Regions from separate parts of the Mycobacterium sp. NGS59 genome, predicted to be linked through region 1. Evidence: predicted binding sites of a transcription regulator. Region 1 holds the regulator's gene; the other holds the start of a gene.
The links. The regulator LexA, encoded in region 1, represses DNA repair genes until DNA is damaged. The targets are predictions, from matches to a motif close to CGAACANNTGTTCG.

Region 2: AC5Y46_RS08350 (HNH endonuclease signature motif containing protein) is a predicted target of LexA. The motif match lies at 3,117-3,130, and genes of this name have one in related genera.

Annotation. Positions count from the first base shown of each region.
Region 1 is NZ_JCALCN010000004.1:40,193-51,737, reverse strand. Features, by position in the region: gene AC5Y46_RS06800 (DMT family transporter) at 1-240, shown strand, start outside; gene AC5Y46_RS06795 (class III extradiol ring-cleavage dioxygenase family protein) at 279-968, shown strand; gene miaA (tRNA (adenosine(37)-N6)-dimethylallyltransferase MiaA) at 965-1,885, shown strand; gene dapF (diaminopimelate epimerase) at 1,890-2,759, shown strand; gene hflX (GTPase HflX) at 2,807-4,237, shown strand; gene AC5Y46_RS06775 (acyl-CoA dehydrogenase family protein) at 4,312-5,472, shown strand; gene AC5Y46_RS06770 (LGFP repeat-containing protein) at 5,920-8,235, shown strand; gene lexA (transcriptional repressor LexA) at 8,245-8,913, opposite strand; gene AC5Y46_RS06760 (LysM peptidoglycan-binding domain-containing protein) at 9,207-9,713, shown strand; gene nrdR (transcriptional regulator NrdR) at 9,802-10,263, shown strand; gene AC5Y46_RS06750 (peroxynitrite isomerase) at 10,281-10,766, shown strand; gene AC5Y46_RS06745 (alpha/beta fold hydrolase) at 10,791-11,545, opposite strand, start outside.
Region 2 is NZ_JCALCN010000005.1:111,141-117,075, forward strand. Features, by position in the region: gene AC5Y46_RS08325 (alanine and proline-rich secreted protein Apa) at 1-141, shown strand, start outside; gene AC5Y46_RS08330 (GlsB/YeaQ/YmgE family stress response membrane protein) at 229-528, shown strand; gene AC5Y46_RS08335 (zinc-binding alcohol dehydrogenase family protein) at 565-1,590, shown strand; gene AC5Y46_RS08340 (CPBP family intramembrane glutamic endopeptidase) at 1,592-2,350, opposite strand; gene AC5Y46_RS08345 (MOSC domain-containing protein) at 2,387-3,052, opposite strand; gene AC5Y46_RS08350 (HNH endonuclease signature motif containing protein) at 3,199-4,656, shown strand; gene AC5Y46_RS08355 (phosphoketolase family protein) at 4,669-5,935, opposite strand, start outside.

The DNA.
Region 1 (11,545 bases):
GCGACGCTGGGCATCCTGGTGCTCTCCGAGACGATCGACGCCGACGGCGCAGAGGCTTTCGTCTTGCTCGCGGCCGTCGCCCTGGTGATCGTCGCCACCGTGGCGCTGGCGCGCGGCGAGGCCGCTCAGATCGTCGCCGACGCCGGCGCCGACAGCCCCCGGGACGAGGAACCCGCGCCGTCACCCACCCCGACCGCGATCGCGGCCGACGGCGCCGCCCTCGGACCCACGCCCGGGTAGGCGGCCCCGACTCCGCACCGGACGTTTAGTTTGGTGGCGTGCTCAGCGCCGTCGCGATCGTGCCGTCCGCGCCGGTGCTCGTCCCCGAACTCGCCGGCGCGGCCGACGCCGAGATCGCCGATCTGAGCGCGGCGGTGACCGCGGCGGCCGCCGTCCTGCCCGCGCGCTGGATCGCCGTGGGCATCGGCGAAACCGATGCGGTGTTCGGTCCCGGAAGTGCGGGTACTTTCGCGGGATTCGGGGTCGACGTGCGGGTCGCGCTGGCACCGCACGACGAGGATCGATCCCCGATGGACCTACCGCTGTGCGCCCTCATCGCGGCTTGGCTGCGCGGTCGGGTCCGACCCGGCGGCAGCGCGCGAGTCCAGGTGTACGAGGCCGGCCAGGACGCCGCCGACGCGCTGGCCTGCGGGCGCCGGCTGCGCGCCGAGATCGACCGCGACCCCGAACCGGTCGGCGTGCTGATCGTGGCCGACGGCGCCAATACCCTCACCGCCCGCGCACCCGGGGGCTACGACCCCGCCGGCACCGAGGCGCAGCACACCCTCGATGACGCCCTGGCCCGCGGCGACGTCGAGGCCCTGACCCGGCTGCCGGACCGGGTCCTGGGGCGTACGGCGTTCGCGGTGCTGGCCGGCGTGGCCGAGCCCGGCCCCCGTACCGTCAAGGAGCTGTACCGCGGATTCCCTTGCGGTGTCGGCTATTTCGTCGGTGTCTGGCAGCCGTGAGACCGCTGGCAATCGTCGGTCCAACCGGCACCGGCAAGTCGCAACTGGCACTTGACGTCGCCGAGAGGCTCGGCAGTCGGGCGGAGATAGTGAACGCCGACGCGATGCAGCTCTACCGCGGCATGGATATCGGGACCGCCAAGTTGCCCGCCGCGCAGCGCCGCGGCATCCCGCATCACCAACTCGACGTGCTGGACGTCACCGAGACCGCGACCGTGGCCAACTACCAGCAGGCCGCCGCGGCTGACATCGAAGCGATCCTGGGCCGGGGAGCGGTGCCGATCGTGGTCGGCGGGTCGATGCTCTACCTTCAGTCGCTGCTGGACGACTGGTCGTTTCCGGCGACCGACCCCGCCGTGCGGGCCCGGTGGGAACGCCGCCTCGCCGAAATCGGTGTCGGCGAGTTGCACGCCGAACTGGCCCGCCGGGATCCCGCCGCGGCCGCGACGATCCTGCCCACCGACGGTCGCCGCACGGTGCGCGCACTGGAGGTCATCGAACTCACCGGCCAACCGTTCGCCGCGTCGGCACCGCGCATCGGAGCCCCGCGCTGGGACACGATGATCGTCGGATTGGACTGCGAGACAACGGTTCTCGACGAGCGGCTGGCGCGACGCACCGAAACGATGTTCGCCGACGGCCTGGTCGAGGAGGTGCGCGGGTTGCTCACCCGCGGCCTGCGCGAGGGCGTCACCGCATGCCGCGCGCTGGGGTACGCGCAGGTGATCGCGGCGCTGGATGCCGGCGCAACGCCGGCGTTGCTGGAAGACGCGCAGCAACAGACCTTCGTCGGTACCCGCCGGTATGTGCGACGGCAGCGATCCTGGTTCCGCCGCGATCATCGGGTGCGCTGGATCGACGGGTCCGCCTCCGACGCCGTGGACGAGGCGGTGCGGGCATGGCGGCACGTACCCTGATCGGGTGCACTTCGCCAAGGGCCACGGCACCCAGAACGACTTCGTGCTGCTGCCCGACGTCCGGGCCGAGACCGACCTGTCCGCTGCCCGGGTCGCCGCGTTATGCGACCGGCGCCGGGGCTTGGGAGCCGACGGAGTCCTGCGGGTCACCACAGCCGGAGCAGCGCTGACCGTCGGCGCGCTCGATCGGATGCCCGACGGGGTACGCGCCGACGACTGGTACATGGACTACCGCAACGCCGACGGATCCACCGCGCAGATGTGCGGCAACGGTGTGCGGGTTTTCGCTCACTACCTGCGGGCCAGCGGGCTGGAGTCGCGCAACGAGTTCGTCGTCGGGTCACTCGCCGGACCGCGGCAGGTCACCATGCACAGCGTCGATGCGTCCAACGCCGACGTCACCGTCGACATGGGCAAGGCCAACCGGCTCGGCAGCGGCGAAGCGGTGGTGGGCGGCAGGCGATTCACCGGCGTGGCCGTCGACGTGGGCAACCCGCACCTGGCCTGCGTCGACCCGCAGCTGACCCCCGCGGAACTGGCGGCGCTGGACGTCGCGGCGCCGGTCAGCTTCGACCGCCGGCAGTTTCCCGAAGGCGTCAACGTCGAGGTTCTCACCGCACCCGCGCAGGGCGTGGTGTGCATGCGGGTGCACGAACGCGGGGTGGGGGAGACCCGCTCCTGCGGAACCGGGACGGTGGCCGCCGCGGTCGCGGCGTTGGCCACCGAGCACGCCGAGACCGGGACAGTCACCGTGCGGGTGCCCGGCGGCGACGTCCTCGTCACCGTCACAGACGCGACCAGTTTCCTGCGCGGGCCCTCGGTACTGGTGGCGCGCGGGGAACTCGACGACGGCTGGTGGGCGTCACAAGCCTGATATTCGGGTGCGTCGGCCGTCGCGACGTGCCACCATCGAAATTGCTTATGAATTATCCAGATTCGCCCGAGACGGGCCTACCGGAATCCTTGCCCAGCGTCGGTGAGCTGGCCCTCGAGGATCGATCCGCGCTGCGCCGGGTCGCCGGACTGTCGACCGAACTCACCGACGTCTCCGAGGTCGAGTACCGACAGCTGCGGCTGGAACGGGTGGTGCTGGTCGGGGTGTGGACCGAGGGCAGCGCGTCCGACAACCAGGCCAGCATGGCCGAGCTGGCCGCCCTGGCCGAGACCGCCGGCTCCGAGGTGCTCGAAGGGCTCATCCAGCGCCGCGACCGGCCCGACCCGTCCACCTACATCGGCTCGGGCAAGGCCCAGGAGCTGCGCGAAGTGGTGGTGGCCACCGGCGCCGACACGGTGATCTGCGACGGCGAGCTGTCCCCGGCGCAGTTGACCGCGTTGGAGAAGGCGGTCAAGGTCAAGGTCATCGACCGCACCGCGCTGATTCTGGACATCTTCGCCCAGCACGCCACCAGCCGGGAAGGCAAGGCGCAGGTGGCGCTCGCGCAGATGGAGTACATGCTTCCGCGGCTGCGCGGTTGGGGTGAGTCGATGTCGCGCCAGGCCGGTGGCCGCGCCGGCGGCAGCGGCGGCGGGGTGGGCCTGCGCGGTCCGGGTGAGACCAAGATCGAGACCGACCGGCGCCGCATCCGCGAGCGGATGGCCAAGCTGCGTCGTGACATCAAGGCGATGAAGCAGGTCCGCGACACTCAGCGCAGTCGCCGGTTGCAGGCCGACATGCCCTCGATCGCCATCGTCGGCTACACCAACGCCGGGAAATCCAGCGTGCTCAACGCGCTGACCGGAGCCGGCGTCCTGGTGCAGGACGCGCTGTTCGCCACCCTGGAACCCACCACCCGGCGCGCCGAATGGGACGACGGCCGGGCGTTCGTGCTCACCGACACCGTCGGCTTCGTCCGGCACCTGCCGACCCAACTGGTGGAGGCGTTCCGGTCCACGTTGGAAGAGGTGGTGGACGCCGACCTGCTGGTGCACGTGGTCGACGGTTCCGACGTCAACCCGTTCGCGCAGATCAGCGCGGTGCGGCAGGTCGTTTCGGAGGTGATCGCGGATCATCACGGCGATGCCGCGCCGGAACTGCTGGTGGTGAACAAGATCGACGCGGCGGACGATTTGATGCTGGCCAGGCTGCGTCACGAACTGCCCGGCGCGGTTTTCGTCTCCGCTCGCACCGGGGAGGGGATCGACGCGCTGCGCCGGCGGATGGCCGAACTCGCGGCGCCGACCGACACCGCGATCGACGTGGTGATCCCCTACGACCGCGGTGATCTGGTGGCCCGGCTGCACTCCGACGGACGGGTGCAGCAGGCCGAGCACCAGGCGGACGGCACCCGGATCCAAGCCAGAGTCCCGTTCGCACTGGCCGCCGCGCTGCAGGAGTTCGCGCCGCGCGCCTAGCGGCGTCCCCGTGCCGACCAACCACCCGGTTGGTATATCTTGGGGCGGAGAGACTTCATCGCCGGAGGTAATCCATGGGTAGTGCCGTCAAATACCAGCGCACACTGTTCGAACCCGAGCACGATCTGTTCCGGGAGTCCTACCGGACCTTCCTGGATCGTCACGTCGCGCCCTACCACGAGGAGTGGGAGAAGGCCAAGATCGTCGACCGCGGGGTGTGGCTGGAGGCCGGCAAACAAGGGTTCCTCGGCATGGCGGTGCCCGAGGAGTACGGCGGCGGGGGCAATCCCGACTTCCGGTACAACACGATCGTCACCGAGGAAACCACCCGCGGCCGCTACAGCGGCATCGGGTTCGGCCTGCACAACGACATCATCGCGCCCTACCTGTTGCACCTGGCCACCGACGAGCAGAAGCAGCGCTGGTTGCCCAAGTTCTGCAGCGGCGAACTGATCACCGCGATCGCGATGACCGAGCCGGGAACGGGCAGCGACCTGCAGGGCATCAAGACCCGAGCGGTCAAAGAAGGCGATCACTACGTACTGAACGGCGCGAAGACGTTCATCACCAACGGGATCAACTCCGACCTGGTGATCGTGGTGGCCCAGACCGACCCCGACAAGGGTGCTCAGGGGTTCAGCTTGCTGGTCGTCGAACGGGGCATGGAGGGCTTCGAGCGGGGCCGCCACCTGGACAAGATCGGCCTGGACGCCCAGGACACCGCCGAGCTGTCGTTCACCGACGTCAAGGTGCCGGCGGAGAACCTGCTCGGCGAAGAAGGCATGGGGTTCATCTACCTGATGCAGAACCTGCCGCAGGAGCGGATCAACATCGCCGTCATGGCCGCCACGGCGATGGAGACCGTGCTGGAAGAGACCTTGCAGTACACCAAGGAGCGCAAGGCATTCCGCAAACCGATCGGCAGCTTCCAGAACAGCCGCTTCCTGCTGGCCGAGCTGGCCACCGAGGCCACCGTGGTGCGCATCATGGTCGACCAGTTCCTGGCGCTGCACCTGGAAGGCAAGTTGACCGCCGAGCAGGCCGCGATGGCCAAGTGGTACTCCACCGAGAAGCAGGTCCACCTGATCGACCGCTGCCTGCAGCTGCACGGCGGATACGGCTACATGCGCGAATACAACGTCGCGCGTGCCTATCTGGACGCTCGGGTGCAGACCATCTACGGCGGGACGACCGAGATCATGAAGGAGATCATCGGCCGCAGCCTGGGCGTCTGACCGAGGCCGCCTCGCGTTGTTCGTCCGCCGGACACATCGCGTACGGACCCGATGCACAACGTTGACGGGATCGAGTCCTGACGTAACGTCGGTGCGTGCGTAGCGCGTGCGTTGACGGGGACGAGGTGCATTCCGTTGCCCGGTGTGCAGGGCCGTCGTGAGCTGGGCTTTGTCCCGCTACGGTAGAGAATTTGCCGGACCGTCGGCGACGATCCGCAGGACCCTCAGCCGGCTCCGGGATTTCTCGCGACACGGACGCAGCACCGCATCATTTCGACATCGGGTCGATATCCGTTTCCGTAGTATCTACAATTTGACTTCGCATTTCTCGTTCGCTAGAGCAAAGTTATGCGAGCCCGGCCGCGATGCGATTCGTAGCTGGGGAACGGCCCACGGCGGTGGATCCGCCGGCTCGCCGGGTGGGCAGGGCATCAGCTGGGAGGCTTGGTGAACGGGCGGAGAGGTCATTTGAGCAAGCTGGTCGGGCGGGCGCTGCTGGGCTTGGCGGCTGGCGCGTTGGCCGTCACGCTGCTGGCGCCGACAGCGTCGGCGTCTCCGATCGGCGACGCCGAGGCGGCCATGATGGCCGCGTGGGAGAAGGCCGGCGGCGACACGTCCACGCTGGGCGCCCGGAAGGGCGACGTCTATCCCGTGGGCGACGGATTCGCGCTGGACTTCGACGGCGGCAAGATGTACTTCACGCCGGCTACCGGCGCCAAGTTCATGTTCGGCCCCATTCTGGACAAGTACGAATCTTTGGGCGGACCGGCGGGCAGCGACCTGGGATTTCCGTCCATCAACGAAGTTCCGGGCCTCGCCGGACCGGACAGCCGCGTCAGCACGTTCGCAGCCAGCGACAACCCGGTGATCTTCTGGACGCCCGACCACGGCGCGTTCGTGGTGCGTGGCGCGCTCAACGCCGCCTGGGACAAGCTGGGCAGCTCGGGCGGGGTGCTGGGCGCCCCGATCGGCGACGAGACCTATGACGCCGAGGTGACTTCGCAGAAGTTCACCGGTGGTGAGGTGTCCTGGAACCGCAAGACCAAGGAGTTCAGCACCAATCCGCCGGGCCTGGCCGAGCAGCTCAAGGGGCTGCAGGTGGCGATCGACCCCACCGCCGCCATCAACATGTCCTGGCGTGCCGCCGGCGGCGCCAACGGGCCGCTGGGCGCCAAGAAGGGCAACCAGTACCCGATCGGCGGCGACGGCGTCGCTCAGGACTTCAACGGCGGCAAGATCTTCTTCAGCCCGGCGACCGGCGCCAACGCCGTCGAGGGACCGATCCTGCAGAAGTATGAGGCGCTGGGCGGGCCGGTCAGCAGCGATCTGGGCTTCCCCGTCGCCAACGAGGCAGACGGCGGGATCACTCCAGCCAGCCGCGTCGCGACGTTCTCCGCGGCGGACAAGCCGGTGATCTTCTGGACCCCCGACCACGGCGCCTTCGTCGTGCGCGGGGCCATGAAGGCCGCGTGGGACAAGCTCAAGGGCGCCACCGGCAAACTCGGTGCGCCGGTGGCTGACCAGACGGTGGACGGTGACGTGGTGTCGCAGAAGTTCACCGGCGGCAAGATCTCCTGGAACCGCGCCAAGAACACCTTCAGCACCGATCCGGCGAATCTGGCGCCGCTGCTGTCCGGACTCCAGGTTTCGGGACAGAATCAGCCCAGCAATTCGGCCTCACCCCCGGCGGGCAAGAAGTTCACCTTCCACTGGTGGTGGCTGATCGCGGCCGTGCCGGTGCTGTTGCTGGTCCTGATGTGCGTGTTGGTGGTGTTGGGTCTGCGCAGGCGCCGCGCCGCGGGTCCCGATGCACCCGTCTTCGACCCGGACCCGGACCGCAACGCCGGTGTGGACTATGACCCCGGCGCGGAAGGGCGCTGGCCGCGCGAGGACATCGATTACGGTTCTGAGCGGTTCCCCCCGGCCGACGAGCACGACCAGCACGTCGAGGACCATCCCGACGCCGGCTCGGGAGCCCGGGTCAGCTGGTCCCGGGGTGGGGCGACGGCGGTCCTCCCGGTCGAGCAGGACGCCGACGACGACGAATTCACCCACGATGCCGACGAGAGCTACGACTCGTCCTCGTATGAGGAGTACGACGAGGACCCCGACGCGGTGGGCACCACGCCCATCCCGGTGGTGTCGCACGAGGGCTACGGGGAACCTTTCGAGGAGGAGCCGCGGGTTCCGGAACGGGTAGGGCCGGAGGACTACGTGCCCGAACTCTCGGCGCCACCGACGTACGTGCCGGACGCGGACGTCCCCGAAGTGCCGCACTCCCGGGAAGAGCCGGAAATCCCGGAAGTTCCGGAGATCCCGGAAATCGAGCCGGACGAGCCATACCTCGACGAATATGCGGGGGCCCGCTACCCGCAAGACGAACTCAGGGACGACGCGGAAGGCGAGTCACCCGACCTGGCGTCGCCACCGGACACCGATCCGGTGCCCGAGGCGAGAACGGGACGGCATGCGGCCGCGGACCCGGCCGGCTACGCCGCCGAAGCCGGCACGCCGTTCGGAGCGGCTCCGCAGGCCGAGGCGCCGGCGGCGGCACCGGCCGGCAGCGCCGCGGTGCGTCCGACGATCCACCTGCCGCTCGACGACGACCCCTACCGGGCCCCGGACGGCTATCCGATCAAGGCCAGCGCCCGGTTCGGTCTGTATTACACGCCCAACAGCGCGCTCTATCACGACACACTGGCCGAGATCTGGTTCGCCAACGAGGACGCCGCGCGCGCCAACGGTTTCGTCCGGGCCGACTGACGCCGGCGGCTACACCTTGCGGATGACGGTGACCACCTTGCCCAGCACGATCGCGTCGTTGCCGGGAATCGGGTCGAATGCCGGGTTGTGCGGCATCAGCCACACCTGACCGCCGGCCCGCTTGAATGTCTTGACGGTGGCCTCGCCGTCGATCATCGCCGCGACGATGTCGCCGTTGTCGGCGACGTTCTGCTGGCGCACCACCACCCAGTCCCCATCGCAGATGGCGGCTTCGACCATGGACTCACCGACGACCTTGAGCAGGAACAGCGTCCCTTCGCCGACCAGCTCGCGGGGTAGGGGGAAGACGTCCTCGACGGCCTCCTCGGCCAGGATCGGCCCGCCGGCGGCGATGCGTCCCAGCACTGGGACGAAAGTCGGCTCCGGCAACGCATCCGAACCCGCTACATCGGTGAGCGGAGGCGTCACCGTGTCGTCGGCGCTGCGCACGTCGACAGCACGCGGGCGGTTCGGGTCCCGCCGCAAGTAGCCCTTGCGCTCCAGGGTGCGCAGTTGGTGTGCCACCGAGGACGTCGACGTCAGACCGACGGCATCACCGATCTCCCGGATGCTCGGCGGATATCCGCGGGTGGTCACCGACGCGCGGATGACGTCCAGGATTGTTCGCTGTCGGTCAGTCAGCGTCGCATCGGCCGGGGTGTCGTTGCTGTCGCTCATGGCACTGAATGTAACCCCACTCCGTCCAAGAATCAAACATGTGTTCGACCGGCGTGTCGTCGCGCCGTCGAGGGCCGCCGATCTGCGGAAACAAAATGAATCACAAGTGTGTAACTTCGGCGCGTACCGGGTATCTGAAAGTCACCAGCTGGTTGCACCGACAAAAAACTTGTCGGTGGTGAGGTCTACGGTTTTGCTCGTGCGACACGCTCGCTCAAATGTTCGGTTGTCGAACACATGAGCGACTAGTGTCGAACACACGAGCGATAAGTAGTCGACCGGAGGGAAACGGCATGACACTCATCTACGCGGGTCCGCATCGCGCCAGCAACGCGCAGAGCCCGTTGAACAGGCCTCTGAACAGGCCGATTCGCGAGTTTCCCTCCTATCGGTCCGGTCAGCCACGGTCGAACAGGCCGGGCCCGTCGCGCCCGGCGGGCGCGCCGATGCGCTACTACGGCACCGGTGTCGCGAGGTCGACCGTTGTCCACCGCAGACGGCCGGTCAGTGTGGCAACCACGATCGGGCTGGCCCTGGCCGCCGGTGTCATCACCCTCTGGTTAGGGCTGATGGCCAACTTCGGCAGCATGGTCCACGGCGAATCGGTCGAGGCGGCGCCGCAGGTGCCCGCCGCGCTGGCGGTGGTGCGGGTCGAGCCGGGCGAGTCTCTGCAGGATCTCGCGGTCCGCGTGGCGCCGGGCGCACCCGTGCGCGACGTCGTCGAACGCATCCGTGACCTCAACGCGCTGGACTCCAGCGCGGTGACCGCAGGCCAGACCCTGATCGCACCGGTCGGCTGACCGGCCGCAACCCGGGCTCGGCAGGTCGCGCGGGTACTCTCGGGGTGTTCTGTTATCCGGACGTCACGGCGTGGCAAAGGAGCGGCCATTGCACTGCCCTTTCTGCCGGCATCCCGATTCCCGGGTCATTGACTCCCGGGAAACCGATGAAGGCCAGGCAATTCGCCGTCGCCGGTCGTGTCCGGAATGCGGACGCCGCTTCACCACCGTCGAGACCGCGGTGCTCGCAGTGGTCAAGCGCAGCGGCGTCACCGAGCCGTTCAGCCGGGAGAAAGTGATCAGTGGTGTGCGCCGCGCCTGCCAGGGGCGCCAGGTCGACGACGACGCGCTGAACCTGCTCGCCCAACAGGTGGAAGACGCGGTGCGGGCCGCCGGGCCGGAGGTCCCCAGCCATGAGGTCGGGCTGGCCATCCTGGGTCCGTTGCGCGAACTCGACGAAGTCGCCTACCTGCGCTTCGCCTCGGTGTACCGGTCCTTTTCCTCAGCCGACGATTTCGAACGCGAGATCGAGGCGCTGCGCGCGCACCGCAACGTATCGGCCCCGGGCTGAACGGCGTCTTCCGACCGATGGCCGCCCAACTTCATCCCGACGTCGCTGCGCTGGCGCCGCTGCTGGGTACCTGGGCGGGGCGTGGGGCGGGGGAGTACCCGACCATCGAGTCGTTCGAATACTTCGAAGAGGTCGTCTTCTCCCACGTGGGCAAGCCTTTCCTGAGCTATGGACAGAAAACGAAAGCCGTCGCCGACGGCAAACCGCTGCACGCCGAGACGGGCTATCTTCGAGTGCCGCGACAGGGCCACCTGGAACTGGTGGTTGCCCATCCCAGCGGCATCACCGAGATCGAAGGCGGCAGCTACTCGGTGCGCGACGGCGTCGTCGAAATCGACTTGGCCACAACCGATGTCGGAATGACCCCGACTGCCAAAGAAGTGTCGGCACTGGCCCGGTCGGTCCGGGTCGACGGCAACGAGCTGTCCTACTCGCTGCGCATGGCCGCTGTCGGCCAACGCCTCCAGCACCACCTGTCCGCGACGTTGCGCCGACAGTCCTGAGACCTCAACGTCGACGGCCGTGATTCAGGTGGCGCTGCGTTCGTCGGCCCCTATGGCGTTTAGCACGGCCAGCCGGGTGTCGGCGGGCCCGGAGACCGTCGCTTCGCCGCCACCGCTGCGGAGTAGTTCGCGCAGCGCGGCCTGGTCGTGGTCGGGGGGTGCGGTGGTGTCGATGAAGCTCTGCACGAGATCGAGGAACCGAGCCGGGTCGTCGTGAAACGGGAAATGGGCTGCGTCCTCGAAGATTTCGAGTTGGGAGCCCGGCATGGCGGCGTGCGCCAGGTAGGCGTGCCGCACGGGGATGACCGAATCTCTGCGGCCCCAGATGATCAGCACCGGGACGGCCTGGGTCAAATAACATCGGTCCAGCATGGTGACGATCTGACCGCGCCAGTCCACGACCGCACGCAGGGTGCGGGTGAACGCCGACGAGGCTGTTGGTTCCGGCAAGTCGTCCAGGATCCGCAGCATGTTGGGCAGATCCCGGCCGATGGCCGTCGAACCGATGGCCAAACCGGCCACCCGGCCCAGCAACTGGACCGCGGGCAGCACCAAGGGCAGCCGCAATAACGCCAGCGCTTCGGCACCCATCGGCAACGAGGCGAACCGCAGCGCGATGTTGACGTCCTTGGTGACGCCGCCGGCGCCGACCAGGACCAGTCGCTCGACCAGGTGGGGGAACTGATAGGCGAACTGCATCGCCACCCCGCCACCGAGGGAATGACCGATGATGGTGACCCGCTCGACGTCCAGCACGCTGAGCAGGTCACGCATGCCGT
Region 2 (5,935 bases), on a different contig from region 1:
GCTCCGGCACCTGTTCCGGGTGCCCCGGCACCCGCACCCGCTGCCCCCGCACCCGAACCGGGTGCGCCGGCGCCAGCACCCGCTCAGGCTCCCGCCGCAGGAACGCCGGCTGTGACACAGCCGCGCAGCCAACCGGCTTAGGTCGAATTAGTCACGTAGAACGGGTATACCCGACCTCACGGTCCGGCACTTGGGCTGGGCGTGTCAGTGATTGCAAGGAGACCCCTCATGGACGTCGTCGCAGCGACCGAAATTCTCGCTCGCTCAACAACTCTGACCAGCGTGGGCCTTATCGGCTACATCATCATCGGTGCTCTGGCCGGATGGATCGCCGGCAAGATCGTCAAAGGCGCCGGTTCCGGCATTCTGATGAACATCGTCATCGGCGTGGCCGGGGCACTCCTCGGCGGCTTCCTGCTCAGCTTCGCCTTCGACACCGCGTCGGGGGGCTGGTGGTTCACCTTCTTCACCGCGATCCTGGGCTCGGTGATTCTGCTCTGGATCGTCGGAAAGGTACGCAGCACGTAGCCGCCTGCGGCGGTAGTCGCGCGGCATGATGACCTGATGGCGTCACAGCCGACCTCCATGACCGCGTGGCAGGTGCGTCGGCCCGGACCGATGGACACCAAGCCACTCGAACGCGTCACCACCGAGATCCCGCGGCCCGGATCGGCAGACCTGCTGGTCGCGGTGCTGGCCTGCGGAGTGTGCCGTACCGACCTGCATGTCAGCGAGGGTGATCTGCCCGTGCACTGTGAGCGGGTGATCCCCGGCCACGAGGTCGTCGGCGAGGTCGTCGAGGTGGGATCGGCGGTCGGTAGCGCTGATTTCGCGGTGGGGGACCGGGTCGGCATCGCGTGGCTGCGTCATACCTGCGGGCAGTGCAAGTACTGCCGTCGGGGCGAGGAGAACCTGTGCCCGTTATCGCGCTACACCGGCTGGGACGCCGATGGCGGTTACGCCGAATTCGCCACCGTACCTGCCGCTTTCGCGCATCACCTGCCCAGTGGGTACGCCGACACCGAGTTGGCGCCGTTGTTGTGCGCCGGGATCATCGGATACCGGTCGCTGTTGCGCGCCGACCTGCCGCCCGGCGGACGACTGGGGTTGTACGGGTTCGGGGGCAGCGCCCACATCACCGCACAGGTGGCGCTGGCGCAGGGCGCGGAGGTCCATGTCATGACTCGCGGTGCCGCGGCGCGCGAGCTGGCGCTGGCCCTGGGTGCCGCCTCGGCTCAAGCGGCCGACGAGCCGCCCCCGGTGCCGCTGGACGCGGCGATTCTGTTCGCTCCCGTCGGCGACCTGGTGTTGCCCGCCCTCGAGGCCCTCGACCGTGGCGGCACACTATCGGTGGCAGGCATCCATCTCAGCGACATCCCGACACTGAACTATCAGCGGCATCTCTTCCAAGAGCGGCAGATCCGGTCGGTGACGTCCAACACCCGCGCCGACGCCCGCGCGTTCCTCGATTTCGCGGCCAGGCATCGCATCGAGGTCACCACGCCGGAATATGCCCTCGGACAGGCCGATCGCGCGCTGGCCGACCTCAGCTCCGGGCGGATCGCCGGCGCCGCAGTGCTGCTGGTCTGACTCAGGTCGACAGGTGCCAGACCAGGGCGGCGGCCAGGGCGCCCACCCCGTTCAGTGCCCAGTGCAGCGCGATCGGCGCGATCAAGCTGCCGCTGCGCCGACGCAACCAGCTGAACACGAACCCGGCCGCGCCCGTCGCGATGACCGCCATCGTGACCCCGGCCATCATGCCGAAGACGCCGCCGCCGAACAGGTGGGTGAAGCCGACGTTGTTGCTGGTCAGGCCCAACGACGTGGCGATGTGCCAAAATCCGAACAGCAGTGATCCGGCCAGCGCAACGCCCCGGAAACCCCACGCCCGCTGCAGCGCGCCGTGCAGCACGCCGCGGAAGACGAGTTCCTCCGGGATGACGGTTTGCAGCGGGATGATGACCATTGATGCGATCAGCGCGCCCGAGATGGTCGCGTAGTGGTTGTTCAGGAACATCGGACGGGTCATCGGCAGGAGCACCCCGACCCCGATGACCGACACCACCAACGCCACGGCGGCCAGTGCGTAGCCCATGCCGGACTTCCAGTGCTCACGCCCGAGGCCGAGTTCGGTCCAGTCCAGCCCGCGCCACCGCACCAATAGCACCAGCCCGACGGCGGCTGCCGGCACGGTCGCAATGCTGGCCCACGCAGTGGTGAAGTGCGCGACCAGGTTGGTCAGCACCAGAACGGCGACGACGACGACGATGTCGACATGAAGACGCAACCGGTCCAGCGGCGCATCGAGCGCAGCGCTGGACACCGTTGGTTGAGCGGATTGGTCGAGCATCATGACGATTCTACCGGCGCAGCGCTGAACGGCAGGCTAGCTTTGTCGCGCCGCCAGCCTGCGACGCACGTAGGTCTTCAGCTCCGCCGACAGCGCCTCCACGTCGGTCAGTTTTGAAAGTAGTTGCGGCTCAGTCATTTTTGCGCGGAACACCAGTCCGATCGTCACATCGTGATCGGGCCGGGATTCGATGGTGACCTCGTCCCCGGCCCGGACGGTTCCAGGTGTGATCACCCGCAGGTAGGCGCCGGGTTGGCCGGCTTTGGTGAAGGTCTTGATCCAGTGGTTGAGGTTCAGGAACGCGGAGAAGGTGCGGCACGGTGTCCGCGGCGCGGAGACTTCGAGCAGCAGGCCGTCGGTGCCGACCCGCCACCGTTCGCCGATCAGCGCGCCCGTGACGTCGATGCCCGACGTGGTCAGGTTTTCCCCGAACATCCCCTCGGTCAGGGTGCGCTCGAGTCGCTGTTCCCACTCGTCGAGGTCCTCGCGGGCGTAGGCGTAGACGGCTTGGTCATCGCCGCCGTGGTACTTGGGATTGCCGATCGTGTCGCCGACCAGGCCGCTGCCGAGCCCGCCGCGCATCGGCCCGGGTGCACGGACCGCAACCGGCTCGGAGGTGGGCACTTTGTCGATGCCGGTCACCTTCGACATCGCGCGTGGATCGGGATTCGTCTTGGGCTGAGCCACGTTGACTGACACCACTTTTGGCACCCGCACAGGGTAACCCGGCCGGGTTGAGGTGGCGGGTCTGCATATGTGGTATCATCGAACATATGTTCGATCAATCGTGTGAGAACCCGCCCCGGTGGCAGGACAATCCGGGGGTTTTCCACGCCTGGATCGACGACATGAGCAGGCAGTGGCATCAGGCATTGAAGACCCCCACCGAGGAGTCCCAGGATTGGGTCGCAGCGGCGCGGGCGGCGGGGCAGATGGAAAACCGGGGTGCTGCTGCGCAGTTGATGGCGATCGGTGAGTTGTTCGCCTACCGGTTGCGTCGCCACGGTGAGACCGAGGACTGGGCGATCGACACGATGGCGGGGGTCGCTGCAGAGGTGGCGGCGGGCCTCAAGATCAGCCAGCGCTGCGCGCAGGACAAACTAACCCTGGCGCGTGACATGCGCGAACGGCTACCCAAGACCGCCGCGGTGTTTTGTGCCGGGGACATCGATGTGGTCGCGTTCGCCCTGATCGCCTCGCGCACCTCGCTGATCCTCGACCCCGAGGCGCTGGCGGCGGTTGATCGCCGCATCGCGGTCAACGTCACCCGGTGGCCGTCGCTGACCCCGTCGCGGCTGGCCAAGAAGGTCGACGCGATCGTTGCCGCGGTCGACCTGGACGCGGTGCGGCGCCGCGCCAAACGCCAGCGCGACCGCCATCTGGACATCGAGAAGGAATACGACGGGACCTGCCGCGTGGAAGGTGAGCTGCGCCCCACCGATGCCCGCGCTCTAGACGCCGCGTTGAGCGCGCTGGCGGCCACGGTCTGCGTCGAGGACCCGCGCACCCCCGAACAGCGCCGCGCCGACGCCATCGAGGCCTTGAGCGCCCGCGCCACCCGGATGGCCTGCCTGTGCGGGCGCACCGACTGCAGCGCCGGCACGCGCCCACCAACATCGCCGGTGATCATCCACGTCATCGCCACCCAGGACAGCCTCAACGGCACGGCCAGCGGGGCCGCCGCGATGATCGACGCCGACGCGCTCATCACCCCCGAACTCCTGGCCGAGTTGGCGACGTCAGCCAAACAGGTGCCACTGATCCACCCCGGGTACTGCGCCCCCGAACCGCACTACCGCCCGTCGAAAGCGTTGGCCGACTTCGTGCGCTGCCGCGACCTGACCTGCCGCTGGCCGGGCTGCGACGTACCCGCCACCCAGTGTGACCTGGATCACACGATCCCGTGGTCTCAAGGCGGGCCCACCCACGCGGCCAACACCAAGTGCTACTGCCGTACCCACCATTTGGTCAAAACCTTCTGGGGCTGGACCGAAAAGCAACTGCCCGACGGCACCCTGATCCTGACCTCCCCCGCCGGCGATACCCACGTCACCACCCCCGGCAGCGCCCTGCTGTTCCCCAGCCTGTGCACCGCCGTCGGCGGCATGCCGTCCCTCGAAGCCATTGGGCCGCAAGACCATTGCGCCGAACGCGGCGCGATGATGCCCAAACGCCGCCGCACCCGCGCCCAAAACCGCGCTCACCGCGTCACCGCCGAACGACGCGCCAACCGTCGAGCCCGCCAACCCGCTTACAGCGACCGAGCCGGCCCCGCGCCGCCCGACGACGACCCGCCGCCCTTCTGAGCTCGGGTCAAATCACTCGCTCTGCTCGCCCGACGACCAGGTCCAGCCGCTGATCTCCGGGTCGTCCTCACCGTGCTCTCGGGTGTACAGGCGAGCCCCGATGCGCGCATCGGCCATCCGCTGCCGCAGCACCGCGGCACGGCTACCCAGCCCCTCGACCCGGTCGACGACGTCCATCACCAGATGGAACCGGTCCAGGTCGTTGAGCATCACCATGTCGAACGGGGTGGTGGTGGTCCCGCGCTCCTTGAATCCGCGCACATGCAGATTCCTGTGGCCTGCCCGACGGTAGGTGAGCCGGTGGATCAGCCAGGGATAACCGTGGTAAGCGAAGATGACCGGCTTGTCCTCAGTGAACAACGAGTTGTATTCGCGGTCAGGCAACCCATGCGGGTGTTCGGAGTCCGGTTGCAGGCGCATCAGGTCCACCACGTTGACGACGCGAACGGCGAGGTCGGGCAGCTCACGGCGCAGGATGTCGGCCGCGGCCAGCGTCTCCTGCGTGGGTATGTCACCCGCACAGCCCAGCACCACGTCGGGTTCACCGGTGGCGGTGCTGGCCCATTGCCAGATCCCCAGCCCGCGGGTGCAGTGCGCGATCGCCTCGTCCACGTCGAGATAGGATAGGGCCGGTTGCTTACCCGAAACGATCACGTTGATGTAGTTGCGGCTGCGCAGGCAGTGGTCGGCCACCGACAGCAACGTGTTGGCGTCGGGCGGAAGGTATACCCGGGTCAGTTCGGCGCGCTTGTTGGCAACCAGGTCGATGAACCCCGGGTCCTGATGAGACGCGCCGTTGTGGTCCTGGCGCCACACGTGCGAACTCAACAGATAGTTCAAGGAAGCAATCGGCTGGCGCCACGGTAGTTCCAGGGTGGTGGACAGCCATTTCGCGTGCTGGTTGAGCATCGAGTCGACGATGTGCACGAAGGCCTCGTAGCAGTTGAACAGCCCATGCCGCCCGGTCAGCAGGTAGCCCTCCAACCAGCCCTGGCACAGGTGCTCGGACAGCACCTCCATGACGCGGCCGTCCGGCGCCAGGTTCTCGTCGTCGGACTCGGTTTCGGAAACCCACACCTTGTCCGTCTCGGCGAACACCGCATCGAGCCGGTTGGATGCGGTTTCGTCGGGACCCATCAGCCGGAACCGGTCGGGATTGCGCTTGATGATGTCGCGCAGAAAGGTGCCGAGCACCCGGGTGGCCTCGTGCATCTGCGTCCCGGGCTCCGGCACCTCCACGGCATAGTCGCGGAAGTCCGGCAGGTCCAGATCGTGCAAC